DNA from 2 places in the Lederbergia graminis genome. Region 2 is predicted to be linked to the other one. Evidence: predicted binding sites of a transcription regulator. Region 2 holds the regulator's gene; the other holds the start of a gene.
What was found. Region 2 encodes NrdR, which represses ribonucleotide reductase genes. Its sites were predicted from a motif close to AACACNATATATNGTGTT; they were not measured.
Positions count from the first base shown of each region.

Region 1: the regulator NrdR is predicted to act here: its motif matches at 8,519-8,536, upstream of ACFPM4_RS00175 (vitamin B12-dependent ribonucleotide reductase).

Region 1 covers NZ_JBHSMC010000001.1:19,942-36,364, reverse strand. Annotated here, with positions in the region: gene spoIIIAB (stage III sporulation protein SpoIIIAB) at 43-558, opposite strand; gene spoIIIAA (stage III sporulation protein AA) at 551-1,483, opposite strand; gene efp (elongation factor P) at 1,602-2,159, opposite strand; gene ACFPM4_RS00200 (M24 family metallopeptidase) at 2,176-3,240, opposite strand; gene aroQ (type II 3-dehydroquinate dehydratase) at 3,242-3,685, opposite strand; gene ACFPM4_RS00190 (YqhR family membrane protein) at 3,847-4,347, opposite strand; gene ACFPM4_RS00185 (SA1362 family protein) at 4,545-4,892, shown strand; gene ACFPM4_RS00180 (patatin-like phospholipase family protein) at 4,889-5,773, opposite strand; gene ACFPM4_RS00175 (vitamin B12-dependent ribonucleotide reductase) at 5,882-8,449, opposite strand; gene ACFPM4_RS00170 (rhodanese-like domain-containing protein) at 8,865-9,260, shown strand; gene ACFPM4_RS00165 (DEAD/DEAH box helicase) at 9,512-11,212, shown strand; gene ACFPM4_RS00160 (YqhG family protein) at 11,181-11,984, shown strand; gene ACFPM4_RS00155 (YqzE family protein) at 12,004-12,183, opposite strand; gene ACFPM4_RS00150 (shikimate kinase) at 12,234-12,737, opposite strand; gene comGF (competence type IV pilus minor pilin ComGF) at 13,193-13,630, opposite strand; gene ACFPM4_RS00140 (hypothetical protein) at 13,602-13,898, opposite strand; gene comGD (competence type IV pilus minor pilin ComGD) at 13,888-14,319, opposite strand; gene comGC (competence type IV pilus major pilin ComGC) at 14,316-14,630, opposite strand; gene comGB (competence type IV pilus assembly protein ComGB) at 14,646-15,611, opposite strand; gene comGA (competence type IV pilus ATPase ComGA) at 15,622-16,423, opposite strand, start outside.
Region 2 covers NZ_JBHSMC010000005.1:17,416-33,838, reverse strand. Annotated here, with positions in the region: gene ytvI (sporulation integral membrane protein YtvI) at 1-938, opposite strand, end outside; gene ACFPM4_RS06350 (DUF441 domain-containing protein) at 1,038-1,511, shown strand; gene citZ (citrate synthase) at 1,798-2,913, shown strand; gene icd (NADP-dependent isocitrate dehydrogenase) at 2,988-4,259, shown strand; gene mdh (malate dehydrogenase) at 4,382-5,314, shown strand; gene ACFPM4_RS06330 (MaoC/PaaZ C-terminal domain-containing protein) at 5,635-6,072, shown strand; gene ACFPM4_RS06325 (hypothetical protein) at 6,468-6,845, shown strand; gene ACFPM4_RS06320 (hypothetical protein) at 6,908-7,366, shown strand; gene hflK (FtsH protease activity modulator HflK) at 7,765-8,736, shown strand; gene hflC (protease modulator HflC) at 8,736-9,662, shown strand; gene polA (DNA polymerase I) at 9,816-12,446, shown strand; gene mutM (DNA-formamidopyrimidine glycosylase) at 12,470-13,297, shown strand; gene ytaF (sporulation membrane protein YtaF) at 13,368-14,000, shown strand; gene coaE (dephospho-CoA kinase) at 14,019-14,621, shown strand; gene nrdR (transcriptional regulator NrdR) at 14,730-15,185, shown strand; gene ACFPM4_RS06280 (replication initiation and membrane attachment family protein) at 15,202-16,423, shown strand, end outside.

The DNA of each region.
Region 1 (16,423 bases), on a different contig from region 2:
ACCGAAATCCAATCGAAATTATCAACTTATTATTCCTCTCGATTAGATAAGAAGAATAACAATTAGCATCCCCGTCAATATTCCAAAGCTTTTTGCCATTTTTTCATATTTCACTTGTTTTTCTCTTGCCCCTTCTTCTTCACGGGTTAGATGGGAAAGAGTTAACATAATCTGTTTCTGCTCTGTTTCACGATCATGACGTCCTAAGTTTTCTCCAAATTGAAGTAGTATCTCATATTCTCCTTGCTTTAAAAAAGTCTTCTTCCAAATTGTTTTAAGACTTTGTTCCCATGCTGCTTTAACGGTTATTTCTTCTTGAAGTAAGTTTTGTTCAAATAAGCGAAAATGACTGGCAATAGGTTCAGCCATTTGCTTCGATATTCTTCGTGCTGCCTCCCCAAGCGGGGTGTGTCCAAACATGATTTCTGCCTCTAATGTTTCCAATGCATTTCTAAATTGTTGTAGCTGTTTCGGTCTAATACTTAACCGTTTTGAATATTCAAATCCTGCCCATGTTGTCGCAGCCAAAATAAAAATCGCACCTATCATCTTAAACATATACGGCAGTTCCTTTCTTAAGAGTAAGTATATTTCCAATACTATCTCGAATAGCTGAGACCGTTCCTGGTCCATTTCCGCGAGATAGTTCTATGAATCTACCAAATACTTGTTGATCTATTATTTGCTGTAATAATGGCCGTTTCTTTATTTCAGAAAACGTATTCCCATGTGTTGTCATGATTAGTGTAATACCAGCGTTTACCGCTTCCATAATCGCAATACTATCTTCCTCACGCCCAATCTCGTCGACTATAAGGACATCTGGGCTCATGGAACGAATCATCATCATCATTCCTTCTGCTTTAGGACATGCATCCAGAACATCTACCCTTGTCCCAAAATGCAATTGAGGCGTACCGTTCACACAACCTGCGATTTCAGATCGTTCATCTACAATTCCTACCTTCAATGGCGGTATGCCCTTTTCTTTTATACCAGTAGAAATGATTCTTGCTAAATCCCTTAATAAGGTTGTTTTCCCGGTTTGTGGAGGACCAATAATCATTGTACTTTTCCATTTTTGTTCGTAAATGTATGGAAGATAGGATTCTGCCACACCAATTTTTTCACGAGCAATTCTAATGTTGAAAGATGATAAATGTCTAATTGCTTTAACATAACCATTTTCTAGTATTACTTTCCCTGCTAGACCAATTCGATGTCCTCCGCGGATCGTAATATAGCCTTTTTTTAATTCTTCATCCATCGTATAGAAGGAATGATTAGCAATTTTACTTATAAACTGATCTGCATCATTTTTCGTGAAAATATATGGGAGAAAATAAGGAACACCGCGAGAAGCAACTTCTACTTTCCTGCTAACTCGAAGTCTTATTTCTTCAATTTCAGCGACTATACTATCAGGAAGCTTGGCTATTTGTTCACTAATTCGTAACGGCAACATTTGCAGGACTGATTCCATCATGTTTCTCTCCTTCCATCACTCACTACTAATATGTATTCAGCTTGTCTTCAAATATGAGATTTTCTAAACATAAAAAAACCGAGGAACAAAAATCCCTCGGTTTTTTTCATCATTATTATGCTCTTGAAACATATGAGCCATCTGAAGTGTTAATAATTAGTCGATCACCAGTATTAACGAAGAATGGTACTTGTACCACTAATCCTGTTGCAAATCTTGCTGGTTTTGAACCGCCAGATGCAGTATCACCTTTAATTCCTGGATCAGTTTCAATTACTTCAAGTTCTACTGTATTTGGTAATTCAATTCCTAATGTTTCTCCACCATACATGATAATATGAACTTCCATATTTTCTTGTAAAAACTTTAGTTCATATTCGATTTGAGATGCAGGTAATTCGATTTGCTCATATGTTTCATTATCCATGAATACATGCATATCGCCACTCGCATACAAATATTGCATTCTTTTATTGTCTATTTGTGCTTTTTCAACTTTTTCACCGGCTCTAAATGTCTTTTCTTGAACTGCACCAGTGCGAAGATTTCTTAATTTTGATCTTACAAATGCAGCTCCTTTTCCTGGCTTTACATGCTGGAAATCCATTACGCGCCAGATAGAACCATCTGTTTCAATCGTTAATCCTGTACGAAATTCATTTACTGAGATCATTTAATTTCCTCCAAAATTATAAGATAATAAGATCTTTTGTGGAATGCGTTAATGTTTCATTCCCGTTTTCGGTGATAAGAATATCATCTTCAATTCGAACCCCGCCAATGCCAGGTAAATAAATTCCTGGTTCCACTGTTACGACCATTCCAGGAACTAACTTAGTTTCAGAGCGAAATGATAGACCAGGACCTTCATGTACTTCTAAACCAATACCATGTCCTAGAGAATGACCGAAATTCTCACCATATCCTTTTTCAGTGATATAGTCTCTAGCGATTGCATCTGCCTCAATCCCAGTCATACCAGCCTTTATTTGGTCCATCGCTCGAAGTTGTGCCTCTAAGGTTACATCATATATTTCCTTTAATTGTGACGATGGATTTCCTACGGCTACTGTGCGAGTAATATCCGATACATATCCTTTATGTAGTGCCCCGAAATCCATTGTGACGAAATCGCCAACTTCAATTTGTTTATCAGTAGCTACTCCGTGTGGTAATGCAGCTCTTGCACCAGATGCTACAATAATATCAAATGAAGAGGATGTTGCACCACATTTTCTCATGAAAAATTCAAGTTCATTTGATACTTCTAATTCTGTAACTCCAGGTTTAATATAGTCAAGAATATGTTTGAATGTTGCATCCGCAATATCCGCCGCTTCTTTCAGAATACTAATTTCTTCTTCATCTTTGATTAAACGCATATTCTCAATCATATTAGAAACAGGTACTAATTCAGCAGTCTTTACTTGCTCTTCATATTGCTTCCAAACAGAATAGCTAAGATGGTCCTGTTCAAAGCCTAATTTTTTAATACCAAGTTCTTTCACTCGTTCAGCTACCTCACTAATGATAGGGCCGTTATGCTTTATTATTTCAAAATCAGTAGCTTGTTCAGCAGCTTGTTCTGTGTAACGGAAATCTGTAATGAACAGCGCTCTATCTTCTGAAATTAGAACGACACCTGCAGTACCTGTGAAGTTAGTCATATAACGACGATTATATGTACTAGTAATTAATACACCATCAATATTAAATTGATTAAATTGTTTTCTAAGTTTATCTAGCTTTGACATTTTACCCCCTCTTTCCTAAATAATTCATCATTGCATGGACTGCCATCTCATACCCGTAAAACCCAAAACCAGCAATTTGGCCAATACATTCTGGAGCTGTAACAGAATGTTTTCTAAATTCTTCTCGAGCATGTACATTGGAAATATGAACTTCAATCACTGGTATCTTAATTGCCGCAATTGCATCTCTAAGCGCGATACTATAGTGAGTAAGAGCTCCTGGATTTATAATTACTCCTTCAAATCCTTTTTCTTCAGCTTGATGTAAATGATCAAGTAAAGCTCCTTCATAATTAGATTGAAAACACACGATATCGATCCCAATCTTTTGACCAATATTCACAAGGCCCTCTTCTAATTGGTGCAACGTGTTATTCCCATAAATGCCTGGTTCTCGTTTCCCAAGCATGTTGAGGTTCGGTCCATTTAATACTAGCATTTTCATCCATTTTCACACCCTAGAAAGAAAAGTTTTCCAGTACACATTTTACCACAAAACCTTCGGGTACACATACTATAAATAGTGAAAGTAAGGATGATTGAAAAAGATTATAGCTCTTTGTATATCAATAATATCCATTTTCCATGTTAGTTCGTGTTACCTTATTACGACTCTTGTTGCTCTAATTTTATTTTCTCCCAGTACTGCTGTTCTTGGTACTCGTAGGAAATCGAATACCCGATAAATATACCATATAATATAAAGAAACAAACTTCTGTTACAATTGTAAGAAGCGGATATTTCCAAATTTGATCTAGTCCTGGAATGATTGGATATAAGACGAAGTACAACAATAGAAAAATAACAGCTCCAAATACTGCTCCCCAAATAATTGATTTTTGCTTCCTTAATGTAAAGTAATACAAAAGGGCAACAACTATGGATATTATTCCATATAGTAGAGTAGCAATCACGATTCCAAGCCACCCTTCTTTCCATTCACCTTGAAAAGGTGCAAGAATGAGATCCGGATTAATATCAGTAAATTTAAAAGTGTGCGCAAAAAAACCGATTAATGAACCAAGTATTCCTGCTACAAGTCCTGTTATAATCGTCAATTGCATAAGATTCATATGTGTTTTATTTACATTTTTTTCTTTTTCCAAAACATCCACCTCCATTTATATCATGTCCAGCATTACTTAAATTTGTGCATGATTTTATTTAAGGTGGTGAAATTTCCTATATTTTAGTACAATAGTGATAATGACGAAGAAGTTTTTCAAGTTAAAATAAATATATTTTAGTATACTTACGGTTCTTTCTGGGAAATATAGTAATAAATTCCTGAGGAGGTGGGGGCTTGAACATTCGTAATTGGATAGTAGGAGTTGTAGCAATCCTTGCATTAACTGGTTTAGCCTCAACATTAATACGTAATCCTTCTAGTCTACTTAAACAATTATTAACGATGGTTGTTATTACAGCATTAATTATTGTCATTTATAAAGTGTGGATGCGTAGGAAACCTAATAGCAAAGATAGTATCGCATATGCGAAAGCAGTAAAACTATCAAAAAAACGTAAGCGACAAGCTAATAAAACAGTAATCAGTTCGTCTCGAAAACGGCCACTTCGGAAAAAATCTACTGCTCACCTAACTGTAATAGAAGGTAAAAAAAATAAGAAAAAAGATCGAGCGATTTTTTAATAAGTCCACTTATTTAAAAAGTCGCTCGTTTTTTTACGCCCTCTTTCTATTAGTGTTGCTTTTTTTTCATCAGATAATGAGAACTCTGCGGTTAGACCATCTTCCATCGGAATAAATATGATGTCCTTTTCGTGTTTCCGAGATATATACCTCGTATCGTGAGCATCTTTCATCGTAATAAACAGTGCTTCGAAAAGGCCCAATCCATTTTTTATTATTCGTTTGGGTTGTTCTTCTAAATTTTGACTTAATTTCACTCCAATAACTGGCCTGGATCGTCTTCCATTCTCATTTTCAAATAACCATATTGGGAAATTACTAAGTAATCCGCCATCGATCACAATACTTGTTCCTGCAAGCGAGCGGAGTTTTATAGGTTCGAAAAAAAACGGCAGCCCACAACTCATTCTAACAGCTCGGGCAACGGGAAAAGTCTCTTTAGGTATTCCATATTGATCTAATTCATTTGGCAAGACAACCATTCTCCCTGTGGATAAATCAGACGCTATTAATCTTAATTTATTTTCTGGTAAATCGCCAAATGTATAGATTCCTTTTGCAGCTAACTTTTTACTTAACCACTCTTCCAGTGCTTCTCCTCGATACATACCCATACGCCAGTATAATAATAGCCATTTTGCAATTGAAAATGGGAGCAATGTGTTTCGCGCATCTAAAAAATCCTTCATGTCTGTTTCTTCCATGATTGATAATATTTCTTTACTCGTATAACCAGCAGCAATAAAGGCTGCCATAATGGCCCCTGCGCTTGTGCCAGCAACTTGTTTAAAAACAAAACCTCTTTCCTCTAATTCCTGGTATGCACCAATAAGGGCAAAACCTTTTATTCCACCACCCGAAAAAACACCATCAATTTCCACGCTGTCATCCCTCTTTTCGGAAAGCTTTATATATTTTTAATTGTTTATTGTAGTATTTAGAACAAAAAACAGGCCTTCCTATAAAGGAAAGCCTGTTTTAATTATTTATTATAGTCCGCACTTAAGTTGGGCATTACAGTTATCACATGTGTTACATCCACCGATTTCTTTTACTTGTCCTTTTCGACATACTGGACAAGTATTACCGATTTCAGAACCAATTGTAACACTTGTAGAACGAAGATCTTGGATTGTATCAACCAAGACAACTGGTTGCTTAAAATCTGGTTGTTTGAACTCTAGTTGTTCGCTTTTTTCCATTTGATTGTCTTCAGCTTTTAAAGTCAATACTTGTGAATCACGGCTTCCATCTACATAGACAGTACCGCCTTTTGCTCCACCTTTGTATAGACGTTCGTATACTTTCTCCACTTGTTCAACAGAATATCCTTTAGGTGCATTTACCGTTTTAGAAATAGAGCTATCAATCCAACGTTGGATTACACATTGAACATCTGCGTGTGCTTCTGGTGAAAGGCTCATTGCAGTTACAAACCAGTTTGGTAAATTATCTGGATCTACATCTGGATTGCTCTTCAAGTATTCTTCCACAATATCTGCTTTTACTTCGATAAACTTACCAAGTCGTCCACTACGGTAATAAGTGAAAGAGAAATATGGTTCTAATCCAGTTGAAACTCCAACCATTGTTCCAGTGGATCCTGTAGGAGCAACAGTTAATAAATGAGAGTTACGGATTCCATTTTCTAAAATTGATTTCTTTAAACTTTCAGGCATTTTTTTCATGTAACCAGTTTCTGTAAATGCTTCTCGTAGACGTTGTGTTTCTTCAGGTGTTTCACCTACTAAGAATGGGAAACTTCCTTTTTCTTTCGCTAATTCAACAGATGTTTCATAAGCAGTAATCGCAATCGTTTCGAACACCTTGTCCACTAATTCATTTCCTTCAGGTGATCCGTATTCTTTCTCACAATAGATTAATAAATCAGCGAGACCCATAACACCAAGACCAACACGACGTTCGCCAAGAGCCTGTTTTTTGTTTTCTTCTAAGAAATACGGTGTTGCGTTAATAACGTTATCTTGCATACGCGTTCCAATACGAACAGTTTCTTTTAACTTCTCAAAGTTAACAGTTTTATTTTCTTTATCTGCCATTTCAGCTAGGTTTACAGCAGCTAAGTTACATACAGAATATGGTGCAAGTGGTTGCTCACCACATGGATTTGTTGCTACTACTTTTTGACCATAGCTTTGTGCATTTGTCATGTCATTAGCATTATCAATAAAGAAAATACCTGGCTCTGCAGAGTATGTTGCGCAAATGTTAATTAAGTTCCAAAGTTCTTTCGCTTTTATTTTGCGATATGTGCGAACTTTGCATCCTAATTTTTCCCACTCACGAACGTCTCCAACTTTTTGCCATTCTTCATTATATATTTTCATTTCTTCTTCATTGTAATTTTCCACATCAGGGAAGCGGAGTTCATACTCAGCATCGTTTTCAACAGCTTCCATAAACTCTTTTGTTAAGCATACTGAAATATTAGCTCCAGTTAAAAATTCAGGATTATGAACTGAATATGTTCCACCATCCGCTAGTTTTTCTTCTGCTTCACGGAAAATAGAATCACTAAATCCACCAGCACCAGGGATATTACGGTAGTTTAGGATACCTTGGTACATAGCTTCTTCTGTCATTGTTAATGGTGTAAATTTAAGCTTGTCTTTTGCAAGTTTCTTAATTACTGGATCTGTTGTATTTTCAATTAAGAATTTCAATATATGTGGATTTTGCATTTTTGAAATAATAAATTCAGCAATATCAGGATGCCAGTCTGCAAGCATGATCATTTGTGCTCCCCGTCTGGATCCACCTTGTTCCACTAAATGTGTTAGTTTCGCAATGTCGTCAAGCCATGAAACAGAACCAGATGATTTACCATTTACACCACGTGCAAGTGTGTTACGAGGTCTTAATGTAGAACCATTTGTTCCTACACCGCCACCACGGCTCATAATTTCCATTACTTGCTTACGATGCTCAGAAATACCTTCTCTTGAGTCAGCAACAAATGGCATAACATAACAGTTAAAATACGTTACATCTGTATCCGCCCCTGCACCATATAAAACTCGTCCTGCAGGAACAAAATTTAAACTAGCTAATTCTTTATAAAATTTCTCGAACCATTCTTTGCGCTTCTCTTCTGTTGTTTCAACAGCTGCTAAACCAGTAGCATTTCTTTTGGCAATTTGTTCATAGAAGATTTCAAGTGGTTTTTCAATAATGTCTAGAGGGCGAACAATTAGGCCAGTCTCTCTTTCTTTTTCATCATCGAGGGAATTACGGTATTCATCTTCCACTAATACCTCAGCAACTTTGGATTCCCAATCAATTTTTTTAATGAATCCTAGTCCTCTTGCTGGGAATTTTGGATCTTCCTTAATTGTTAAGACTACGAAGTCTCCTTCTGTTAATGTTATTTTTTCAGTATCCTTAAATGCATAACGGTCAATCATGACAAGTCTAGATACACCTTTATGGGTGATCTTCATGTCTGGTGTAATAGGATGTACAGGATTGAACAAACGAATATCCTCATTGAGCCTTTCTACATTCAGGGTTAATTTATTAGTAGATGTAATAGACACTACTCCAACTCCTTCATACTTTACTCTTAATAAAAGTTACCACATATATATCCTAAAAATCAATGATTAAACACAATATGTTGAATATATTTTTCGGCAACCACACTACATATAGTAAAAATTAAACCACAAACCTTTTTTGTCAAATTTAAAAATAGTAGATATCGATAGAAAATGATAGATTACATGATAAAACCTCTCAAAATCTGCGGTTTTTGGACAATTTTTGCACTTGCGATAATCCATTCGTCTCCAAACATGCGATGTAATGCTATTTAGAAGCAAAATCATATAAAAGTGACTATTTATTAAAATCTTTTTTAGCAGAAAATCAATTATCTATAAAAAGATTTTGATTCAATACGTAATGATGCATATAATAGAGGTAGGCTATTAGTAGAAAGGGGAAAACAAATTGGGTTTTTTATATACCATACTTATCATATTAGGGGTATTTATTATCGTCTCCCTATTTAATTACTTCCAGCAAAAAAGAATCTTAAAAACATTAACAGAAGATGAATTCCGAGCTGGATATCGTAAGGCACAACTTATTGATGTTCGAGAAGCAAACGAATTTGATGCTGGACATATATTAGGAGCACGTAACATTCCAGTTACACAACTTAAATCACGATTGAAAGAAATCCGTCCAGATTTGCCAGTCTATTTATACTGTCAAAGCGGTATGCGTAGTGGAAGAGCTGCACAAATTTTACACCGCAAAGGTTATCGCGATCTCTCCCACTTACAAGGTGGATTTAAAAAGTGGACCGGAAAAATTAAAACAACAAAAAAATATAATAGTTAATCATCAGGCTGTCCCTAACATCATGTAGTGGACAGCCTTTTGTATAGATAGAAATGATGGACTTTATTTATTAGCTGAGTCTGAGACTCCAAACTTTTATCCGACATTTTACGATAATATAAAAAAACCAGATTACCGTAGTATCTGGTTTTTTTATATGTTACTGATAATAAATCCAATAAAATTTGAAGAATTGGGTATAATACGTAAAACCAACACTGAATTTCCCTTTATCTGCTAGGAGGATTTGTATGTCTATCAAAGTTAACTTTGACCAAACTTGGCAAGAAAGTTTTTTGCAAAAATTAGAGAATGATGGACCATGGGCAAATTATGATTTATTTAAATTAGCGATAGAGGCGGAAAAACATTTAAGCATTCCATCTTTTGAAGGATTAGTAGCACCAACATTTTTACCTGACCTCACCCCTCTTCCTCATCAATTAGAAACTGCAAGACAAGTAGTAGAAAACATGAATGGAAAAGCAATACTTGCAGATGAGGTTGGTTTAGGGAAAACAATAGAAGCAGGTCTCATATTAAAAGAATACATGATTCGTGGACTAGTAAAGAAAGTTCTAATTCTCGTGCCAGCCTCTTTAGTATCCCAATGGGTACAAGAACTAAATACTAAATTCTATATCCCTGCAATTGGACAAAGAAAAAGTTATGTATGGGAACAATATGATTGCGTTGTTTCTTCCATAGATACTGCTAAACGAAGCCCTCATCGAGAGATTATCGCTGAACAAGATTATGACATGGTCATTATAGATGAAGCTCACAAGTTGAAAAATCATAAAACTAAAAACTATGAATTTGTTCAAGCTCTCAAAAAGAAGTTTTGCTTACTATTAACAGCAACCCCAATTCAAAATAAAGTAGAAGAGATTTTTCATCTTGTATCATTATTAAAACCAGGTCATCTTGGTAGCCAAAGTGGATTTTTAGAAAAATATAAGAATCAAAAAATATCCATGCAAGATGATCAATATCTAAAAGAACTAGTTAATAAAGTAATGATTCGAAATCGACGTGGTGATACTGGTATTGAGTGGCCGGAAAGAATTGTAGAAACTATTCCAATCGACTTTACGTCGGAAGAACGTGAATTGTACGATTCTATTGAATCTCTTAAAGAATCCGTATCCGGGTTACCAGTACATGGATTCTCACTCGTGACTTTAAAACGAGAAGCATGTAGTAGTCGTGAAGCAGTTTTTCTTACTTTAAAAAACATGTTAGCAAAACAAGAAAACCCTTCTCCAACTTATATTGAAAAATTAAAATTTATTCAAAGTAAGATCGAAGCAATCACACAAAATTCAAAAGCAGTTAAGGCGCTAGAACTCATACAATCAATTGATGATAAAGTAATCATATTTACAGAATATCGAGCAACACAATTATACTTACAATGGTACTTACAGCAAAATGGTATTAAATCCGTTCCATTTCGTGGTGGATTTAAACGTGGAAAAAAAGATTGGATGCGAGAATTATTCAAAAATCATGCTCAAGTATTAATCGCTACAGAAGCTGGTGGTGAAGGGATTAACTTGCAGTTCTGTTCTCATATTATTAATTTTGATTTACCATGGAATCCAATGCGCCTAGAACAAAGAATTGGTCGTATTCATCGACTAGGACAAGAAAATAATGTTCATATCTATAATTTTGCAATTAAAGATACGATTGAAGAAAATGTCCTAAAACTGTTATATGAGAAAATCAATTTATTCGAACGAGTTATCGGTGAACTAGATGAAATACTTACGAGACTAGATTGTAGAAATATTGAAGAGTATTTACAGGATATCTTCCTAAAATCACAAACAGAAGGTGAAATGAAAGTAAAAATGGGTAATTTATCTTCATTAATACAGTTTGCCGATACAATCCGAATGGAGGATGAGGCCCATGCTGCAGAAGGAAATACATCAATATCTTGAAACTTTCTTCACAAGTAACAATTGTACAATTGAAGAAAATAATGACGGGTATATGACAGTACAACTAACAATTGATATGGATAAGGCGCTAATGAATCGCCCATTTTATTGGACTTATTTGGAAAAGACCGGTGGGGTTCCAAATCCAATGAAAATAACTTTCATCACCAATGCTGAAAATGTACCAGCAGATTTAAAAGGTGAAGCGATTCATTTCGGCGCTCCAAGGCTTCATCAATTATTTGCTACTACGAAAAAATTATCTTCACATATTCGACTTTATGAAGAGCCTAAACGAATGGTAGTGAACCAACAGATTCCATTGCATCCTTGGTTATTACTTAACCTTAAAGTTTCTTATCGTTGTGACCGGAAACGTGATGTATTTCAGTCATACGGATTAAATTTAATTAACGGCACATTAATAGAAGACTTTTTCCAAGCTACAGAAGACCTGTCACTAACACCTAAAATACCGGATTATTGTTTTACTGTTTCTCCAATTATTAAACCAGCAAGTGGAATTAAACGAATAGAAAATTATGTTATCGGAAATATCCAAGGGAAAGAACACAAATGGGCTGAAGAAGCAGTTGCGCGCTGGAACGAAGATTTAACATTATTAGATCATTTTTATGAAGATCATGATGAAAAGCCTGAAACATATGAGATTGAAAAGCAAGCACTACAAGAACAATATGAGCCAAAAGTAAATATTGAAATTATTAATGGAGGTATTTACTACTTGGCATCAAACATGATAAAAGGCTAACCCCTTCCATCGTTTAGGGTTAGCCTTTCCTTTTAAACATCATACTAATGGATAACGGCAGTAGACCGAACCATTGAAAAATTGCAGGAGGCTTTGCCTCTTTCTTTTCCAACCGCAATTGCCTGCGTTCTTCTTTAGGAATTTCGAAATGTTTAACAAATGTTTCAGTAATGTACTTTATATAATCATTTGTTGACAAGATTCCCACCTACTTTCTACTATTATTAGAAAGTATGGACAATTCCTTATTCATTTCATACGCTTTAATATTAGTTCTGTTACCTCTTCCATTGTAAGAGTGGATGTATCAATAGTACAAGTAGCACATTCCTTATATAATGGTAAACGATTATGATACATTTGAGTTATTTCAGCTAGTGATTTATTTTTGAGTAATGGTCGTGTATCATCTTCAGCTAATCGTTCTACTACAACATTCGGTTCACACTCCAGAAAGAAAGTATTTCCTGTCTCTTTTAATAATTGACGATTCTCAGCTCTTAAAATAATACCTCCACCAGTTGTAATTACAGCATTCTCACTCACAACTTGTCTTAATACGCGTGACTCTACATTGCGAAAGTACTCTTCGCCATGTTGATTAAAGATCGTATTTATTGTTCTTTTTTCCTGTTCTTCAATAGTTATGTCTGTATCAATAACAGGGAGACCAGTTATTTGTCCTAATAATTGTCCAATTGTTGTTTTACCCGCTCCCATAAAACCTATTAATATGATTGGTCCACTATACACCTAATACCCACCTTTATTATTCTCTACTATGAAACTATCATATCACTCATCACAAAGTGAGACCATCATCCATTTTTATTTTTTATTAGCTCTGTTAAACTCTGTTGTTGATTTACGCTCCTGTACACTCGCTTTCCGCGGGCACGGCCTCAGCTAACTTGGCAAAGAAAACCGCTTTGCCAAGTGGATCTTCGGCTCGTGCTGTTCCCGCAGGAGTCTCGTGTACATCCGCTACAATCAACTAAATTGTTAATAAAAATGAACTTTAACAGAGCCTTTTATTAAACCATTTATTTGATTTTCATAATATTGTTTCATTTCATGCAGAAAATTGATTTTAGATATATAAACAATGGATATTTCTATTAATACAAAGAATATAATCATTGTAATGATTATAACGAGAGGATAGATTGACCCCTTTTGACAATCTAAAATCTTCTTTACCTCCTTTATTACTTCGGTATTTTAAAATGTGCTTGCTCTTTTATACCATTTTCAAACTCAACATTCAAAATGAGCCGCTGATCATCTTCGATAAAGTTCAAAAACACGATATGGTGTAATACGATTTCATGCCCTCTATCATTGACCCTTCTTCTCATCATGTTTCCATAAATCTCATGTGTATACATCATGTTATTCTTATAGATAAAGATGCGCTGCCTGCGAACATCCACCTTTTCACTACCTTGCAGCTCGTTCCGTAATTGGATTAAATATAAATTCCATTCAAAATCCTCCTTCACCCGTACAGAATGGTCCAATTTTACATAAATGTGAAGAAGAATTGGTATCATGAACAATACTGCCGAGACAATCATCAGTGAAATAATGGATTCTAAGAGTGTAAAACCAGCTTGCTTATTCTGTACAGTATTCATATTCTTCATAAAATACACAAGCCCTCCACTCACCATTTACTTCTTTCAGTTGATAGTGGTACTGCACCCCTCTAATATATCTATCCTCCATAACATTAGATTCCGTATCCAATTCTAATTGTTCATACAATATCCGAAAAGCGGTTAATTCCTTTTCAGAATCTCGTAAATTGGAAAGCATAGTGATCATGATGGGAAGTAATGAAGCACATACTATAAACAACATGGAGATGGAAAATATTGATTCTATCAACATATAGCCAGCCTCATTCTTCAAAGGAAAACCTCCCACTTCCAATTCTCAAACTCAGTCTTACTGGCTGTGAGTTTATTTGGAAATCGATTGTGCCAAAATGAGATACAGTCCCTTGTGGTGAAATCGAGAATTTATTGATGGTTGCTTTAGTGATAAAACAATTGTTGGGTAAATGTTTATAGAAGAGTACTTCTTTCTTTCCTGTCTCAGCTTGATAGCGATTATTTGTAATATGAAAACTTACAGTAACAGGTTCTTGCCGATTAATTGCAAAAGCATGGGCATAGTATAAGTCAGTCTGTAATTGAGCAATAAACGTTCTTTTTTGTACCGTTTCCCAGAAACTATTCCAAGCAATTACACTTGTTGAAAGTATAATGGTTGAAATAGTGATGACAATTAATACTTCTATCAATGTAAAACCTTTTGAATGATTGCTCATTGCTTAATCGAGACAACTCCATCCATCAATTCTAATTCAGCTCCATTTGGGCACTCTCCTCCAACTTCTTTTTCCATAAAATCTTCTAATTCTTCTAGACTTTCTGGATAACGGTATTTATCCATATGGAAGAGCTGTACCTGACTTTGTAGCATATGAACCAAAGCCTCACAGCCTTTATTATTTACACTATTGCTTTGTTTCGAAATATTAGGTAACGCAACAAGTAAAATAACGGATATGGCAAGTAATACGATCATCATTTCCATGAGGGTAAATCCTCGTTGGTTGAACAATTGAATTTTATTCATTACGTTTTCTCCTTTTTATATGTTTTCGATTAATTGAAACATAGGTAAAAAAATGGCCATGTATATCAAGATGATTAATAACCCGATGAAAAGGAAAATAATCGGTTGTATTAGTAAAAAGAGTTTCGTTAATTTCTCTTCTAATCTTTCAAAGCAAACCTTACTATAAAATTGCAACTCACTATCTAATCTCCCATTGTACTCACCATGTGCAATAATACTCGCTAAATCCTTTTCAAAAAAAGCGAATATAGAGAGTGCGTCTGATAATTTTTTTCCATTAATAAGTTGACTCCTCAAATCAGTAGCCATCTCATGCAATAACGGAAGGAATGTTTGCTCTCTCATAATCGTAATAATTTCACTGAATGAGTAACCACACCTTAATAAGCTGCTCCATTCACGTGCTATGAAGAATGTCTGATAAAGCGTGTAATAAGATCCTATGAATGGGAGTTTCGAAAAAAATGTAGCAATCGAGACAGCAGATTTTTTTTTGACACGCCACTTACATATAAAAAAAATCAACAATCCTAGTAATAAAATAAGGAGTAAATAGTATGGGAGAAAAGACAATACTTGAAGGCTAAATGATGTATGGGAACCGTGGTTGTGTGCCATAGAAGTATAAAGTATTTGTATACGCGGGAGTAATAATGTGTTTAATAATATAGTTACGACGAACAAAGTGAGGAGCAATATTAGCGGATATTGGAGTAATTTTACTAACTTTTTCTTCCCTTCTTCCTTTTTCAGTAAATACGATCCTGCTTCCTGTAAGGTTGTGGAGATATATCCGTGTTTTTCAGCGAAATAAATTTGTGTACAGACCTGTTTATCAAAATGATTTCTTAAAAGAACTTGATATATTGAATCTCCAGTTTGCAAATCATGTATCATTGAATTCAATATACTTTGGTGGAATCGCAGCTTACTTAAAAGACTTAAAACCTCTAGCAGGTTAAATCCGTTATTTAACATCTCACTACATCTAATGAGAAATATACCCTGTTCTTTTAAGGTCATTTTTTTCTTCCACAATCCAGCGACCATATTCTTCTGCTGAAATATACCCAAGTGCAATCCCCTTTCTAATCAAGTCTTGGAGTTTCGCATAATTACTTATACCTCCCTTCCCTTGCGTAAGAGCAATTGATTCTTTCAATGAGTCACCGTACAGAATTTCAAATATCCCTGTTCTCGCTTGCCTCATTTTTAAACAATACTTCGAACAGGCATATCCACAATAAGCACAATTAATCGTAACAAGTCTTTGTGCTGTAATTGCTAAAAGTGTTTGCTCCATCTCTTGAGGTTGAATTCCTAATTCAAGAAGACGATAAAGTACTCCCTCTGCACTTCTAGCATGAATACTGGACAAAACAAGATGTCCAGTCATCGCCGCTCGAATTGCAACTCTTGCTGTTTCTGCATCGCGAATCTCACCGATAAGTATGACATCTGGATCATGGCGTAATATAGCGCGTAAGCCATTACTATAAGTAATTCCAGCTTTTTCGTTTACTTGGACTTGTAGTAAATTTTCCGTTTGTCTTTCAACAGGATCTTCCAATGTTACAACATGCCTATTTAATGTAGAGGCTGAATACTCTGCAAGTGCATACATCATCGTAGTTTTTCCGCTTCCTGTAGGACCGCTAAATACTAACATTCCATGAGCTTGTCCCATAAAGGTAGTAAGTAAGTTGGATTGGGATGGAAATAAGGAAAGTTTGTCATATGAAAGAGTTTGTTTCTGTGGAAGGATACGGATTACAATACTTTCTTTTAAT
Region 2 (16,423 bases):
AGGATTTTAGGTTCCATTACTTGCCTCTGCACTACAACAACTGTATAAAGTATCCCTAAGCCTAATGCTAGTCCGTAATTGCCTGTAACAGCTTCATAGATGATCCAAGGCACAAATACAATCCCTGTCCCTAAGTACGGTAATAAGTCCACTAGCGCTGAAATAAAAGCGATGGTAATCGCGTATTGGATCTTAAGAATTAAAAGGCCAATTAATACTATCATTAGAGTAATTGAAATTAAGGTAAACTGGGCTTTAAAAAAACCAGCAAAAGCCTTTTTTAAATCTACAAATACTTTTTTTCCACTAGAATGTGCCTTTTCAGGTAACAACTGTTTGAAAAGCGCAGTTAATTTTCTCCAATCTTTACTAATAAAGAAAGTGGCTAATACAGAGAAAACGAGAACTGTCGCTGCATTTGGAATCCACGATATTAGACCAGGTAGATTTAAGAAAAAACTTTGTAAAAAAACAGTTGCCGTTTCTGTTATTTTATTCCCAGCACTTCTAATACTATCCATGATTGTTTCTTGCTGACCACTATCCAGACTTTGAAATAAGTTTGAGATCTTATTATAGAATGGGAGAACTTGTCCGGCGAACCAATCTTCTAAGAAAAGAATAAATGTACCAACGTGATGTGGAACTACTGTAGCGAGATAGGAAGCACCAGCGACAATTTCTGCTATCAATAATGTTATGATGCCAGCAAATATAGCAATTAGAATAAATAGAGTAGATAACACAGCAAGTGCTCTTGGGAATTTCCATTTGAATTCCAGGAAATTTACCGCTGGATTTATCATAATTGTGATTGCTATAGCAATAATAAATGGATAAGTAACCTTTGAAATAAAATAAAGAGAAATGCACAAAAGGAAAATAATACTAAGAACAAGTAGAAATCGAATTACTATATTTACAGTTTCTCTATTCAAAAAGCCACCCCCATTTCATATTAATGGATTATATGCTTTTCTCTATCAAAACATGATGGGCAATTTACGATAATAATTTTCTGTTAAGGATGTGCGACGATGTTTAACCAGCCATTTTTATTTATGTTATTACTTCTTGCTATAGGCTTCATAGCAAAAAACCAGTCATTAATGATTGCTGCTAGTATTTTAATCGTCCTTATCGTAATAGGGATAGATCATAAAATATTTGATACTCTTCAGGCAAAAGGTATAAATTGGGGAGTAACCGTCATAACTATTGCCGTTCTTGCTCCGATTGCGAGTGGACATATAGGTTTTAAAGAATTAGGAGAAGTTGTAAAATCTCCATATGCTTGGATTGCTCTTGCTGCAGGTATGGCAGTTGCGATTATAGCAAGATATGGTGTTGGCCTCCTATCAACCGATCCCCATATTACAACTGCGTTAGTAATAGGAACTATTTTAGCGGTTGCTCTATTTAAAGGAGTCCCAGTTGGACCATTGATTGGAGCGGGGATAGCTTATATTGCAATGAAAGTATTTGAATTATTAAAATCAGGTATAGGATAACGAGTTTTTTGTCGTTATTCTATACTTTTTTATTAGATTGTGAATTTTTAAGCGTTTCCATTTCCAAAAGTACATTTTTTAGTTATAATGGACAATGATACAATCTCCCTATCTAGTGAATGGCTAAATTAAGTCGCTATTATGGAATGTGGGGTATTGTGAATAAATGGGAATTGGATTATTAAGCGCACGATTGCTGTTTTATGAATCCTCTTATAGCAATCTATCTTTATTTTGCTGTAAATTCAGTTTGTTACAAAAAGAGAGATAAAGGAGAGGTTATATTATGATTGCAAAGCAAGGACTGGAAGGAATTGTAGCAACTACATCTTCCATTAGTTCTATCATCGATGATAATCTAACATATGTTGGTTATAACATTGATGACTTAACAGAAAATGCAACTTTTGAAGAGGTAATTTATTTACTTTGGCATTTAGAATTACCTACAAAAGAACAATTACAAGAATTAAAAAATCAAATAGCAGACAATATGGAACTTCCGAAAGAAGTAATTGCAACTCTAAAATCTATGCCTACCGATAAAATACATCCAATGGCAGCACTACGTACAGCTGTTTCATTACTTGGTCTCTATGATGATGAAGCGGATGTAATGGAAAAAGAGGCTAATTATCGTAAAGCAATTCGTCTGCAAGCTAAAATGCCAACAATCGTTGCTGCTTTCTCAAGAATACGAAAAGGTCTTGAACCAGTAGCTCCACGTAAAGACTTTGATATCGCTGAAAATTTCTTGTATATGCTCAATGGTAAAGAACCAGAGAAAATTGAAGTAGAAGCGATGAACAAAGCATTAATTCTTCATGCAGACCATGAACTAAATGCATCTACATTCACTGCTCGTGTATGTGTTGCAACACTTTCGGATGTATACTCTGGTATAACATCAGCAATTGGTGCTTTAAAAGGACCTCTTCATGGTGGAGCAAACGAACAAGTAATGAAAATGCTCACAGAAATTGGTTCAGTAGATAAAGCAGAACAATATGTCTTAGATAAACTAAGTAAAAAAGAAAAAATTATGGGCTTCGGTCACCGTGTATATCGAAGTGGTGATCCAAGAGCTAAACATCTGAAAGAAATGTCAAGAAAGCTCACAGAACTAACTGGTGAACCAGAATGGTATGATATTTCAGTAAAGGTACATGAAACATTTACTTCACAAAAACCACTACCGCCAAATGTTGATTTTTATTCAGCATCTGTATATCATAGCCTTGGCATTGACCATGATCTATTTACGCCTATCTTTGCTGTTTCCAGGGTATCTGGATGGCTTGCACATATTCTAGAACAATATGATAACAACAGATTGATTCGTCCACGCGCAGAATATACAGGACCATCTTTGCGTCAATACGTACCTGTTGATCAGCGTTAAGAGGAAGCGAAGATAGAATATTTATAGTTTTTCTGATATTATAATAAATCATGACTAACACAGGAGGGAACAAAATGACACAAGGTGAAAAAATTATAGTTGAAAACGGTGTGTTAAAGACGCCAAACAATCCTATTATTCCATTTATTGAAGGAGATGGGACAGGTCCCGATATTTGGGCAGCAGCACAAAGAGTATTAGATGCTGCGGTTGAAAAAGCATATGCTGGTGAAAAGGAAATTGTCTGGAAAGAAGTATATGCAGGTGAGAAAGCTTACAATAAATTTGGTGAATGGTTACCAGAAGAAACACTAGAAGCAATTCGTGAGTATTTCATCGCAATTAAAGGACCTTTAACAACACCAATCGGTGGAGGAATTCGTTCACTAAACGTAGCACTTCGACAAGAGCTTGATTTATTCGTATGCTTACGTCCAGTACGTTATTTCCAAGGTGTACCTTCCCCGGTAAAACGTCCAGAAGATACAGATATGGTTATCTTCCGCGAAAATACAGAAGATATCTATGCAGGTATTGAGTATAAAGAAGGTACAGATGAAGTTAAAAAAGTGATTGAGTTCTTGAAAAATGAAATGGGTGTAAACAAAATCCGTTTCCCTGAAACTTCTGGGATTGGAATTAAGCCTGTTTCTGCAGAAGGTACTGAGCGTCTAGTACGTGCAGCTATCAACTATGCAATTAAAGAAGGCCGTAAATCTGTTACACTTGTACATAAAGGTAACATTATGAAATTTACAGAAGGCGCATTTAAGAATTGGGGATATGAACTAGCTGAAAGAGAATTCGGCGATAAAGTATTCACATGGAACCAATACGATCAGATTAAGGAAGAGCAAGGCACTGAAGCTGCTAATAAAGCACAAGCTGATGCAGAAGCAGCAGGAAAAATCATTGTAAAAGATGCTATTGCAGATATCTTCTTACAACAAATCTTAACTCGTCCAAAAGAATTTGATGTTGTAGCAACAATGAACTTAAATGGAGATTACATCTCTGATGCACTAGCTGCTCAAGTAGGTGGGATTGGTATTGCTCCTGGAGCAAACATCAACTACGAAACAGGACATGCTATTTTTGAAGCTACACATGGTACTGCTCCAAAATATGCTGGCCTTGATAAAGTAAATCCTTCATCTGTTCTTCTTTCAGGTGTACTAATGCTTGAACACTTAGGATGGAATGAAGCAGCAAAATTAATCATTGATTCTGTTGAGAAAACAATTGAATCTAAAGTTGTTACTTATGACTTTGCACGCCTAATGGAAGGTGCAACAGAAGTAAAAACTTCCGAATTCGCAACTGCATTAATTGAAAATATGGGTTAATTTAATGGACTGACGGAAAAAGCGGGTTCAATCTTCGGGTTGACTCGCATTCCTCAGTCTTTTATTTTATAATGAAAATGAAACGGTTTCAGATAAGTACTTTACGGTAGGGGGAGATATAAATGGCACGAAAAAAGCTTTCCGTAATTGGTAGTGGTTTTACAGGAGCAACAACAGCATTTCTATTAGCTCAGAAAGAACTGGGCGATGTAGTACTGGTGGACATCCCGCAAATGGAAAATCCAACAAAAGGGAAAGCTCTCGACATGCTAGAAGCTTCTCCAGTACAAGGATTTGACGCCAATATTACTGGTACTGCTGATTACGAGGATACGAAGGACTCGGATGTAGTTGTTATTACTGCAGGGATTGCACGTAAACCTGGGATGAGTCGTGATGACCTCGTGCAAACAAACCAGCAAATCATGAAAAGTGTCACGCAAGAAATTGTAAAATATTCTCCAAACTGCTATATTGTTGTCCTTACGAATCCAGTGGATGCGATGACTTATACAGTTTTTAAGGAATCAGGATTTCCTAAGAATCGAGTTATTGGTCAATCAGGTGTACTTGATACTGCTCGTTTTCGTACATTTGTTGCACAAGAATTAAATCTATCTGTAAAGGATATAACTGGATTTGTACTTGGGGGACATGGAGACGATATGGTTCCGCTTGTGCGTTATTCTTTTGCAGGTGGAATTCCGCTTGAAACATTAATTCCACAAGATCGTCTCGAGGCAATCGTTGAACGCACCCGTAAAGGTGGAGGCGAAATTGTAAACTTATTAGGGAATGGTAGTGCATACTACGCACCCGCTGCTGCTTTAGTTGAGATGGTAGAAGCCATCGTAAAGGATCAACGTCGTGTTCTTCCTGCAATAGCTTACCTTGAAGGTGAATATGGATTCGATGGTATTTACTTAGGTGTACCTACTATTTTAGGTAAGAATGGCATTGAAAAAATCATTGAACTCGATTTAACAGATGATGAAAAGGTAGCGCTCCAAAAGTCAGCTGCATCAGTACGAAAAGTAATGGATATTTTAAATTAGGCTCTGTTAAAGTTCATTGTTGTTAACAACTTAGTTGATTGTAGCGGATGTACACGAGACTCCTGCGGGAACAGCACGAGCCTCAGCTAACTTGGCAAAGCGGTTTTCTTTGCCAAGTTAGCTGAGGCCGTGCCCGCGGAAAGCGAGTGTTCAGGAGCGAAAATCAACAACAGAGTTTAACAGAGCTTAAATTAATAAAAATACCGAACCAGCCTATTTAAGATAGATTGGTTCGGTATTTCTTTTGTACAGAGAAAATAAACATGTTATGATAAAAATAATATTTTAGAAAGCGTTTTTATTTGATGGAGGTGCCCGTATTGATACTGGGAAAAAAACAAAAGCTCGGTCGGAAAATAGAAGAAATATCAGTAGGTGAAAAGTTTGAAGTTACAGAAAAAATGGAGGATAAAGAATTACTATTATTCCTAGGACTTACTAATGACGCAAACCCACTGTACATACAACATGAATATACTTCACAAACAATTTATAAGAAACCGATCGTTCCAGCAATCATGCTAACAGGCATTATTACTTCTGCAGTATCCAAATATATGCCAGGGCCGGGTTCAAATATTATTAAACAGCAAATCGAATTTACAAAACCGGTACATCACTACGAAACAGTAACATTTCTTTTTGAAATCACAGACATGGAGACGGAAGTAAACCAAATAACAGTTCATGTCGAAGCAATAGATGAAAATGAAGACATAGTTTTAAATGGGGATATTGTTGTTTGTCCACCACAATAATAATCAATAATTACTGTGTATTGTTACTGTTTGCAAATAAATTTTTTGATTAAATATCCGTAGCCCGTATACACTTCGCTTTCCATTGGAATAGAAAAGTGTAGGCGACAGTGAAGTGGCCTATGAATTTACTACAGCGCTAACTGAGGTAAAGGAATCACGAAGGGAATAAGTCGATGATGACTTATCGTAGGGAAGCGACAGGAAATTCAATAGCCACAAGGAGCTGAGCTAGACAAGAATGGCAAGCCTCCTCGGGGTTTTGAAGTGACCCCAAAAAGTTAGACACGGTTATTTTTATCTATATTGGATTACATGAACAATATAAACATACAGGATCAAATGTTTGTAATGGTTCCGTAACAACAATTATGGATGCGGCAGGGTGTAACTCATTGAAAGGCCCTAGTTATACTGATAAGCAAAAGATAGATAGTGTTTTAGGCTATGGGTGGGCAGAAAATATTACTTCGAGTGTAATTTCAAATAACATAGCCCGATTTACCTCTAAGGATAGATCATACGGAGAGAAGCATTATAGGGTTCAATTACAAAGGTATTCATCTGGAAGTTGGAAAACTGTTGCAACCCAAAACGTAATAAATAATACCGGATTGGTAAAAGGGTTAGGATGGACTTATGATAGAACAGTAACAGCTGATTTTTACCTGACTTCGTATGGTTCTGGGACGTATCGTGTAGCAATCGCACCATATTTTCAAAGTTATAATAAATATGGTGGAACATATTACTCATCTTCAATTGTATATTAAGTGATAGAGACAATGATTCTATTGGAGGTGGTAAAATTAGTATGATGAAAAATACTAAAATAATGTCATTAGTAATAGTTTTAATAATTTCACTAATATTGATTTTCTTCCTTATTCAGTCTAGGTTCAATTTTATATATGAATCTGGTTATTTAAACGGGGGAGATCAATTGAATACTTTTACAAATCAATATACTAAAATATTAGACGATGGACCAGTGACAATTGATCTCGAATTAACGAAGGAAGAAAAAAAGAAAATATTAAGCTATATGAAAGAAATTGATTTTTTTGATTATCCCAATGAAATTCAAGGATTATCAGGTCTTCCCGGTGGATTAGGCCATAAATTTCAAATTCAATATGGATGGAAAAAGAAATCGTTCATATGGAGAGATGGCTATGACCAAAGTATTAAAAACCATAAAGACTTTTACCAGTTGACACAGCTAATTGGAGATATAGTGAAATCAAAAAAAGAGTACAAAGAATTACCTGAAAGAACGATTTACCCTCAGTAAAAAGCATTATTAAACATAACTCATTAAAAGAAGGAGTACGCACCATGTCGATACAGCGAGCAAAAAATATAATAAGCATTACATTATCAAAGTCTCGCCATGTAGCGAGGCTTTTTAATTGGTAAGCTTATTTATAATAAAATCTTTATACTGCTAAAGTGTTGATTGGAGCGGAAGGTACGAGACTCCTGCGGGAATGACGGGTCAGGGTGAGACCCCACAGGCGCGTAGCGACGAGGAGGCTCACCGAACCGCCCGCGGAAAGCGAGTACCTGAAGTGGAAATCAACATACAAAGTTAAAAAAACAAATCCCAAAATAGCTATATAATTTTATGAAACTTTTTCCCCACCTAGTCGTATATACCTGTTGAGAGATTAAGAGAAGGGGAAGTGAAGCATGAGCTTAAAACGAATTTATACGGTAACAGGTCTTGTTATTTCAGTTATCATTCTAGCAATTGTTGCCTTTACAACTTGGTATACTGTAGATGAATCTGATCAAGCCGTCATAATGACCTTTGGGAAAGCAGAACAAACTGTTTCGGAGCCAGGACTACATTTCAAACTACCATGGCCAATTCAAGAAGTGGAAAAGGTACCTGCTGAAACTTTATCACTAGATTTTGGATATAAGGAAGATAATGGCGCAGCTAACGAAACAAAGATGATTACAGGGGATGAAAATATTGTCCTTGCAGATCTTGTAGTACAGTGGAAAATAGTAGATCCACAAAAGTATCTATTTAATGCTGAAAATCCAAAAGATATATTGTATGATGCGACATCGGCTTCTTTAAGAAGTATCATTGGTAATTCAAAGATTGATGATGCCTTAACAACTGGTAAAGCAGAAATCCAAGCAGAAGTACGTGAATTACTTACTAGCTTAATAGATAAGTATGACCTAGGTATTTCGATTCTTGCAGTGAATTTAAAAGATGTAGAACTTCCGAATGAAGATGTGCGTAATGCTTTTACTGCAGTTACAGATGCAAGGGAAACAATGAATACGAAGATTAACGAAGCGCAGAAATATGAAAATCAATTAATGAATGAAGCTGAAGGGGAAAAGGCTGCGATTATTTCAAAAGCAACAGGAGATAAAGCTGCTCGTTTAGAAGCTGCTCGTGGGGATGTTGCCATTTTCAATAAATTATATGAGCAATATAAAAACAACCCAGAGATCACGAGGGAACGTTTAACATTAGAGACATTGGAACAAGTTCTCCCTGGTGCTGAAATTTATATTATGAATGATGATGGGAATACGATGAAGTATTTTCCAATTCGACCATTAGAAAACCAACAACAACCTACACCTTCTAATCAAGGAAATGTGTCTACTGAAGAAGGAGGTACACAACAATAATGGATGAAAAAGTCGTGAACATGAGAAAATCTGTTAATGAAGAATGGCGTAAATTTGCAAAAATTGGGATGTTCTTCTTAGCGTTAATAGTCATACTGATATTGTTTTTTTCTAGCGTGTTTGTCGTGAAAGAGGGAGAATATAAAGTAATTCGCCAATTCGGAGAAGTAGTGGATATTAAGAGTGAGCCTGGTATAGCATTCAAAATACCATTTATTCAAAACACTTCAACACTTCCGAAACGACAAATGACATATAATGTGTCAGAGGCAGAAATTAATACGAAAGACAAGAAGCGGATTATCATTGATAACTATGCAGTATGGAAAATTGATGACCCTAAGAAAATGATTTCAAACGCAAGAACAGTACTTAATGCAGAAACTCGAATGGAGGAATTTATCTATTCTGTTGTTAGAGCTGAACTTGGTCAATTAAATTATGATGAAATTATTAATGACGAGAAGTCCTCCCGTGGTAGTTTGAATGATCAAGTGACTGAAAAAGTAAATGAACTATTATCAAGAGATGAGTATGGGATTACAGTTGTAGATGTGCGGACGAAACGTACTGATTTACCAACTGAAAATGAAAATTCTGTTTATACTAGAATGATTTCTGAGCGTCAATCAACAGCCCAAGATTACTTATCACAAGGTGATGCAAAGAAAAACGAAACAATGGCGGAAACGGATCGTAAAGTGAAAGAAATCCTTTCAAAAGCAGAAGCAGATGCGGATGAGATTCGTGCGGAAGGGGAAGGAGAAGCAGCAAAAATCTATAATGAAGCTTTTTCTAAAGACCCTGAATTTTATAATCTATATCGTACATTAGAAACATATAAGAAAATTATTGGTGATGATACAGTCATCATTATCCCATCTGATTCCCCTTATGCTAAAATTTTGATGGGGTATACAGAATAATATAGAGAAATCCCGCTTAATAAGTGGGATTTTTTCTATTTGCTCCACTAATCTTTTTCGAAATACCCCATTATTTTCCCTTTCGATCATCATTCTGATAAAATAAAAGATAAATCAAATGGACGAATTTGCTCCAATGGGAGGTTATTCTTTTTGAAAAAGAAATTAATGTTAATTGACGGAAATAGTATCGCATATCGAGCTTTCTTCGCATTACCACTTTTAAATAATGACAAAGGTATACACACAAATGCAGTATATGGATTTACTACAATGCTGATGAAAATGTTGGAAGATGAAAAGCCGACACATATTCTTGTTGCATTTGATGCCGGAAAAACAACATTCCGCCACTCTACGTTTAAGGAATATAAAGGTGGTCGCCAAAAAACTCCACCAGAGTTATCAGAACAATTTCCGTTCCTTCGCGAACTTTTAGACGCATATGGAATTAAACGGTATGAGTTAGAAAACTATGAAGCAGATGATATTATAGGAACTCTTGCAACCAAGGCAGAGAAAGAAGGTTTTGATGTACAAGTTGTCTCAGGTGATAAAGACTTAACTCAATTAAGTACGGATAAAATAACCGTTTCTATTACGAAAAAAGGAATTACAGATGTAGAACAATACACACCTGATCATATTCAAGAAAAATATGGACTAACACCTGAACAGATTATCGATATGAAAGGTTTAATGGGAGATCAATCTGATAATATTCCCGGAGTTCCTGGTGTTGGGGAGAAAACAGCCATCAAGCTATTAAAAGAATTTCAATCAGTAGAAAATGTACTTGAAAATATTGATAAAGTAAGTGGAAAAAAATTAAAAGAAAAGCTAGAAGAGCATAAAGAACTAGCAGTAATGAGTAAAGAATTGGCAACAATTACGAAGGAAGCTCCAGTCGAGGTAACCGTAGATGAATTATTATACGAAGGCTATGATGTAGCGAAATTATCAGCTATTTTTAAAGAGTTAGGATTTAATTCCTTACTAGAGAAGCTAGATGGAGCTGAAGATATTGCAATAGAAGAAGTAAATGAAATAGTTTTTGAAAAGGCAGATGAAATCACTGAAAATATGCTGGCTGACGAATCTGCCCTTTACATCGAAATATTAGAAGACAATTACCAAACAGGTGAAATTGTAGGCATCGGATTATCGAATGAAAATGGAAACTTTTATTTACCACTTGAAGTAGCACAACAATCCGAAGCTTTTAAAAACTGGGCAGAAGATGAAACAAAGAAAAAGCGAGTGTATGATGCAAAGCGCTCGATTGTTTCCTTAAAATTACGTGGAATACATTTGCGAGGTATTGATTTTGACTTATTACTTGCTTCTTATTTGTTGAATCCATCTGAATCAATCGAAGATTTTGCAGGTGTTGCAAAACGTCATCAATATACAAATGTGAAAACTGATGAAGCTGTTTATGGAAAAGGTGCGAAGAGAAAGCTAGCGGAAGAGGCCGAGCTATCAGAACATCTAGCAAGAAAAGCAGCTGCTATTTCAGAACTGTACGAAAAAGTTTTACAAGAATTAGACCAAAATGAACAAACAGAGTTATTTTATGATCTAGAATTACCGCTTGCACTTATTTTGGCTAAAATGGAGTATACTGGCGTGAAAGTAGATGTAGAGCGCCTTGAAACGATGAAGACAGAGTTGGCAGGACGTCTAAAGGAAATTGAGGCTAAAATATATGCGTTGGCAGGAGAAGAGTTTAATATTAATTCTCCGAAGCAGCTTGGGGTCATTTTATTCGAAAAAATGGGTCTGCCTGCAATAAAGAAAACAAAGACAGGATATTCCACTTCTGCTGATGTATTAGAAAAACTAGAGCATGAGCACGAAATTATTCGGGAAATATTAAATTACCGTCAACTTGGAAAATTACAGTCAACATATTTAGAAGGATTGCTTAAGGTCGTTCATAAAGATACAAACAAAGTTCATACTCGCTTTAATCAAGCTCTAACTTCAACTGGGCGTCTAAGCTCGATTGATCCTAATTTGCAAAATATCCCGATTCGCTTGGAGGAAGGTCGCAGAATTCGTCAAGCATTTGTTCCTTCTGAAGACAACTGGGTCATATTTGCTGCCGATTATTCACAAATTGAATTACGAGTGTTAGCACATATCGCCAATGATGAAAACTTACAGGAAGCTTTTACACAAGATATGGATATCCATACGAAGACTGCCATGGATGTCTTCCATGTAGAGGCGGAGGAAGTTACTGGTGAAATGCGCAGACAAGCTAAAGCAGTTAACTTCGGAATTGTATACGGAATTAGTGATTATGGGCTATCGCAAAATTTAGGAATTACGCGCAAGGAAGCAGGTCAATTTATTGATCGATACTTAGAAAGTTTCCCAGGTGTAAAAAATTATATGGAAGACATTGTTGCAGATGCTCGAAACAAGGGGTATGTCGAAACATTGTTGCACAGAAGAAGATATATACCTGAAATAACGAGTCGTAACTTTAATTTGCGTAGCTTTGCAGAAAGAACTGCTATGAATACACCAATTCAAGGTAGTGCTGCAGATATTATTAAGAAAGCAATGATCGACATGGCAGCAAGGTTAGAAACAGAAGGATTACAAACACGGATGCTACTACAAGTACATGATGAACTAATCTTCGAAGCACCAGAAGATGAAATCGAAAAATTGAAAGAAATCGTTCCGGATGTGATGGAACACGCATTAAAACTATCCGTACCATTAAAAGTAGAATACTCATATGGTCCAACTTGGTATGATGCAAAATAAAAAGCAAAAGGGGATATGGGGATATGCCAGAACTGCCAGAAGTTGAAACAGTCCGAAAAACACTCGTCGAACTGGTTGTAGGCAAAACAATCAAAGAAGTAACAGTAGGTTGGCCAAAAATTATCCAGCATCCTCTGGAATACGAACAATTTCAGGACGCATTACAAGGACAAACGATTATAGATGTAAATCGAAAAGGAAAATTCCTCATTTTTATTTTAGATGATTATGCCCTCGTATCCCATTTGCGGATGGAGGGTAATTATCGCTTAAAAAACGAAGACGATCCAAAAGATAAACATACACATATTATCTTTCACTTTAAAGATGGAACGGAATTACGTTATCGTGATGTGAGAAAATTTGGCACCATGCACTTGTTTACAAAGGGAACAGAAGAGACGGTTCCACCATTATCTAAGTTAGGTCCAGAACCTTTTTCCAAGAGCTTTACGACAAACTACTTGAAAGAAAAATTTGCTAAAACAGAAAGAATCATCAAAGCCGTACTACTGGATCAAACAATCGTAACTGGGCTTGGAAACATTTATGTAGATGAAGTACTACACAGAGCAGAAATTCATCCCGAACGGAAAGCGAAGTCACTAACTGATCAAGAAATAGCAAGACTTCGTGAACAAGCAGCTGCAACATTACAAGAATCAATTGCAGTAGGTGGGAGTTCTGTAAACACATATATGAATTCACATGGTCTAACCGGCTCTTACCAAGAGCAATTGCTTGTTTATGGTAGGAAAGGTGAAGCATGTCTACAATGTGGTGAGCAAATTGAAAAAATAAAAGCTGCTGGTCGAGGGACTCATTTCTGTCCTAACTGTCAAAAAATTTAACTGTATTAACGTTCAATCTTTCTTCCTCATATACTGATTTATCAACTGCTAATGAGGAAGGGGTTTGGAGATGGGCTACTCGTTAACATTGCTGCTACTCGCTGTCGCAGTAAGTCTAGACAGTTTTAGTACTGGACTTGTATATGGACTTAGGAAGATGAAAATTCCTCTGAAATCAATTTTAATTATTGCGCTATGTACGGCGGTTTCATTAGCAATTGCGATGCTTGCTGGACAACTAATTTTGCAAGTTCTTTCAGAGGTTGTAGCAAGAAGAATAGGTGGCAGTATATTGATTTTAATTGGAGCATGGGTTGTGTTCCAATTCTTCCGAACAGAAAAGGATGAGCCTTTAACACATGAAAAATTAGTTTTAAAATGGGAAATTACGTCCCTTGGTATCGTAATTCAAATTTTAAAAAAGCCCACACATGCTGACTTCGATCGTTCAGGTACTATTACTGGACTAGAAGCTCTTATGTTAGGAACAGCATTATCATTAGATGCATTCGGAGCAGGTATTGGGGCAGCGATGCTTGGTTTTTCTCCAATATTTTTAGCTACTGCGGCCGCATGTATGAGTTGTATATTCTTAACAGGTGGTCTTCACCTTGGGAAAATATTATCTAAATCAAGTTGGGTGCAAAAAATAGCATTTATGCCTGGTGTATTATTAATATTGATTGGCTTACTAAAAATGTAATTGGAAGTGGCACTAATTATGGCAACCATCATTGGACTTACTGGCGGTATTGCAAGTGGAAAAAGTACCGTATCAAATATTCTAAAAGATAATGGATTCTATATTGTTGATGCAGACATTGCAGCACGAGTTGTAGTTGAGCCAGGTGAGAAAGCTTATAAAGAAATAGTGACTGCATTTGGAGAGGACATTTTGCATGAGGATAAAACAATCAATCGAAAAAAACTTGGATCCATAATATTTCATGATGATGACAAGAGACAGGTCTTAAATGAAATTGTTCACCCTGCAGTCCGAGAGCGCATGAACATATGGAAACAAGAAGCCATTACTGCTGGAAAACAAACAATCATCTATGATATTCCATTACTATTTGAGAGCAATCTTACTCATTTAGTGGAAAGAACAATAGTTGTTTATGTAGATGAAGATGTTCAAAAGAAGCGTTTAATGCAACGTAATAATTTATCTGAACCTGAAGCAGATGCTCGCATAAAATCACAAATGCCATTAAAACAGAAAGTGAAAATGGCAGATGTAGTAATTAATAATAATGGCACAATAGAGAATACAAAAAACCAAATAAATGCCTTAATTGAAAAATGGAAATTAGTACCTTAAGAAGCAGTTTTTTACTGCTTCTATTTCTCATTTTCACATGATATCTTTTGTTACTTCTCCTTAAAGTAATGTATAATGAAAAAAAGCACAATGAACGGAGCTGATACGATGAAATGCCCGTCCTGCCAACATAATGGCACACGAGTAGTTGATTCAAGGCCTGCTGATGAAGTTAGGTCCATACGTAGAAGACGTGAGTGTGAGAAATGTTCTTACCGTTTTACAACATTTGAAAGAGTGGAAGAAACACCACTCATTATTGTGAAAAAAGAAGGAACGAGAGAAGAATTTAGCCGCGAGAAAATATTACGAGGGCTTATTCGTGCTTGCGAAAAAAGACCAGTAACTTTAGATCAACTTGATAAAATAACTCACGATATAGAACGTGAATTACGAAGTCTAGGACAAGCTGAGATTAATTCAGGAATTGTTGGTGAGTTAGTGATGGATAAATTAGCAAAGGTAGATGAAGTTGCTTACGTCCGCTTTGCGTCTGTTTATCGTCAATTTAAGGATATTAATGTCTTTTTGGATGAATTGAAAGATTTAATCAAAAAAGATTAATGAAAGTGTGTATAACATGAAGCAATATTGGAATGAAGTACAGCCAGTTGATTCCTTTACAATTACGATGAATGGAATATTGCATTCACATGATTTGAAAATCATTACAACATTGTATCAACCACTTATGGGGCCGATATGTACTAGTTTTTATATTACATTGTTCAATAAAATTGAGAATAATCGTATTTGGTCGGAAGAATGGAATCATTATCACTTAATGAACGAATTATCGATAAACTTGGAAGAAATCTATCATGCGCGATTAAAACTTGAAGGCATTGGATTATTAAATACATATATAAAGAATGAAGAACAATCTCGATCCTTTATATATGAATTAAACCCACCTTTATCAGCTGATGAGTTTTTTTCTGATGGAATGTTGAACATTTATCTATATCAAAAGCTGGGTCAGTCGCATTTTTCTAGATTAAAGCGAGGATTATCCGATAATAAACTGGATACAGAACAATTTCATAATATCACTCGCGATTTTCAAGATGTATTTGAGTCGTTAGGAGCTAGTTCCTTAACAAATATAGATGTACGAGAAGTAAAAGCATTAGAGGAAGGAAAAGAATTCTTCCGCAGAGAAAAGGCAAGTTTTATTGAGATTGCAGAGAGTGAGTTCGATTTTGATTTATTGTTTTCGGGGCTATCCGAAGTGATGGTGCCTAGAAAACTTTTTACAAAAGAAGTAAGAGCAGCAATAGCTAAACTTGCGTATTTGTATTCCATTAATGCTGTAGATATGAAAAAAATTGTCTTATCTAGTTTAACAGCTGAACAAGAGATTGATATTGAAGAGATGAGAAAGGCTGCACGCGATTGGTTTCAGGTGGAACATGATGGGAAGTTACCTCAATTGGTGGATCGTTCGCAGCCAGTTTTTAATCGTGAGTCACTACAACCACCAGTAACGCAAGAAGATAGACTAATAGCTTATTTGGAATCCATCTCTCCACGTCAGTTCCTCATCGACTTAGGAGAAGGAACGGAACCTTCTATGTCAGATTTACAAGCGATAGAAGAAGTAATGTTCCAACAAAAATTACCACCAGGTGTCATAAATGTAATGATCCACTATGTAATGTTAAAAACAGATATGAAATTGTCAAAAAGTTATTTGGAGAAAATTGCTTCCCACTGGGCACGGAAAAAAGTGACTACTGTCAAGGAAGCAATGGAGCTTGCACTTAAAGAACATCGTCAATACCAAGAATGGGCTAATAGTA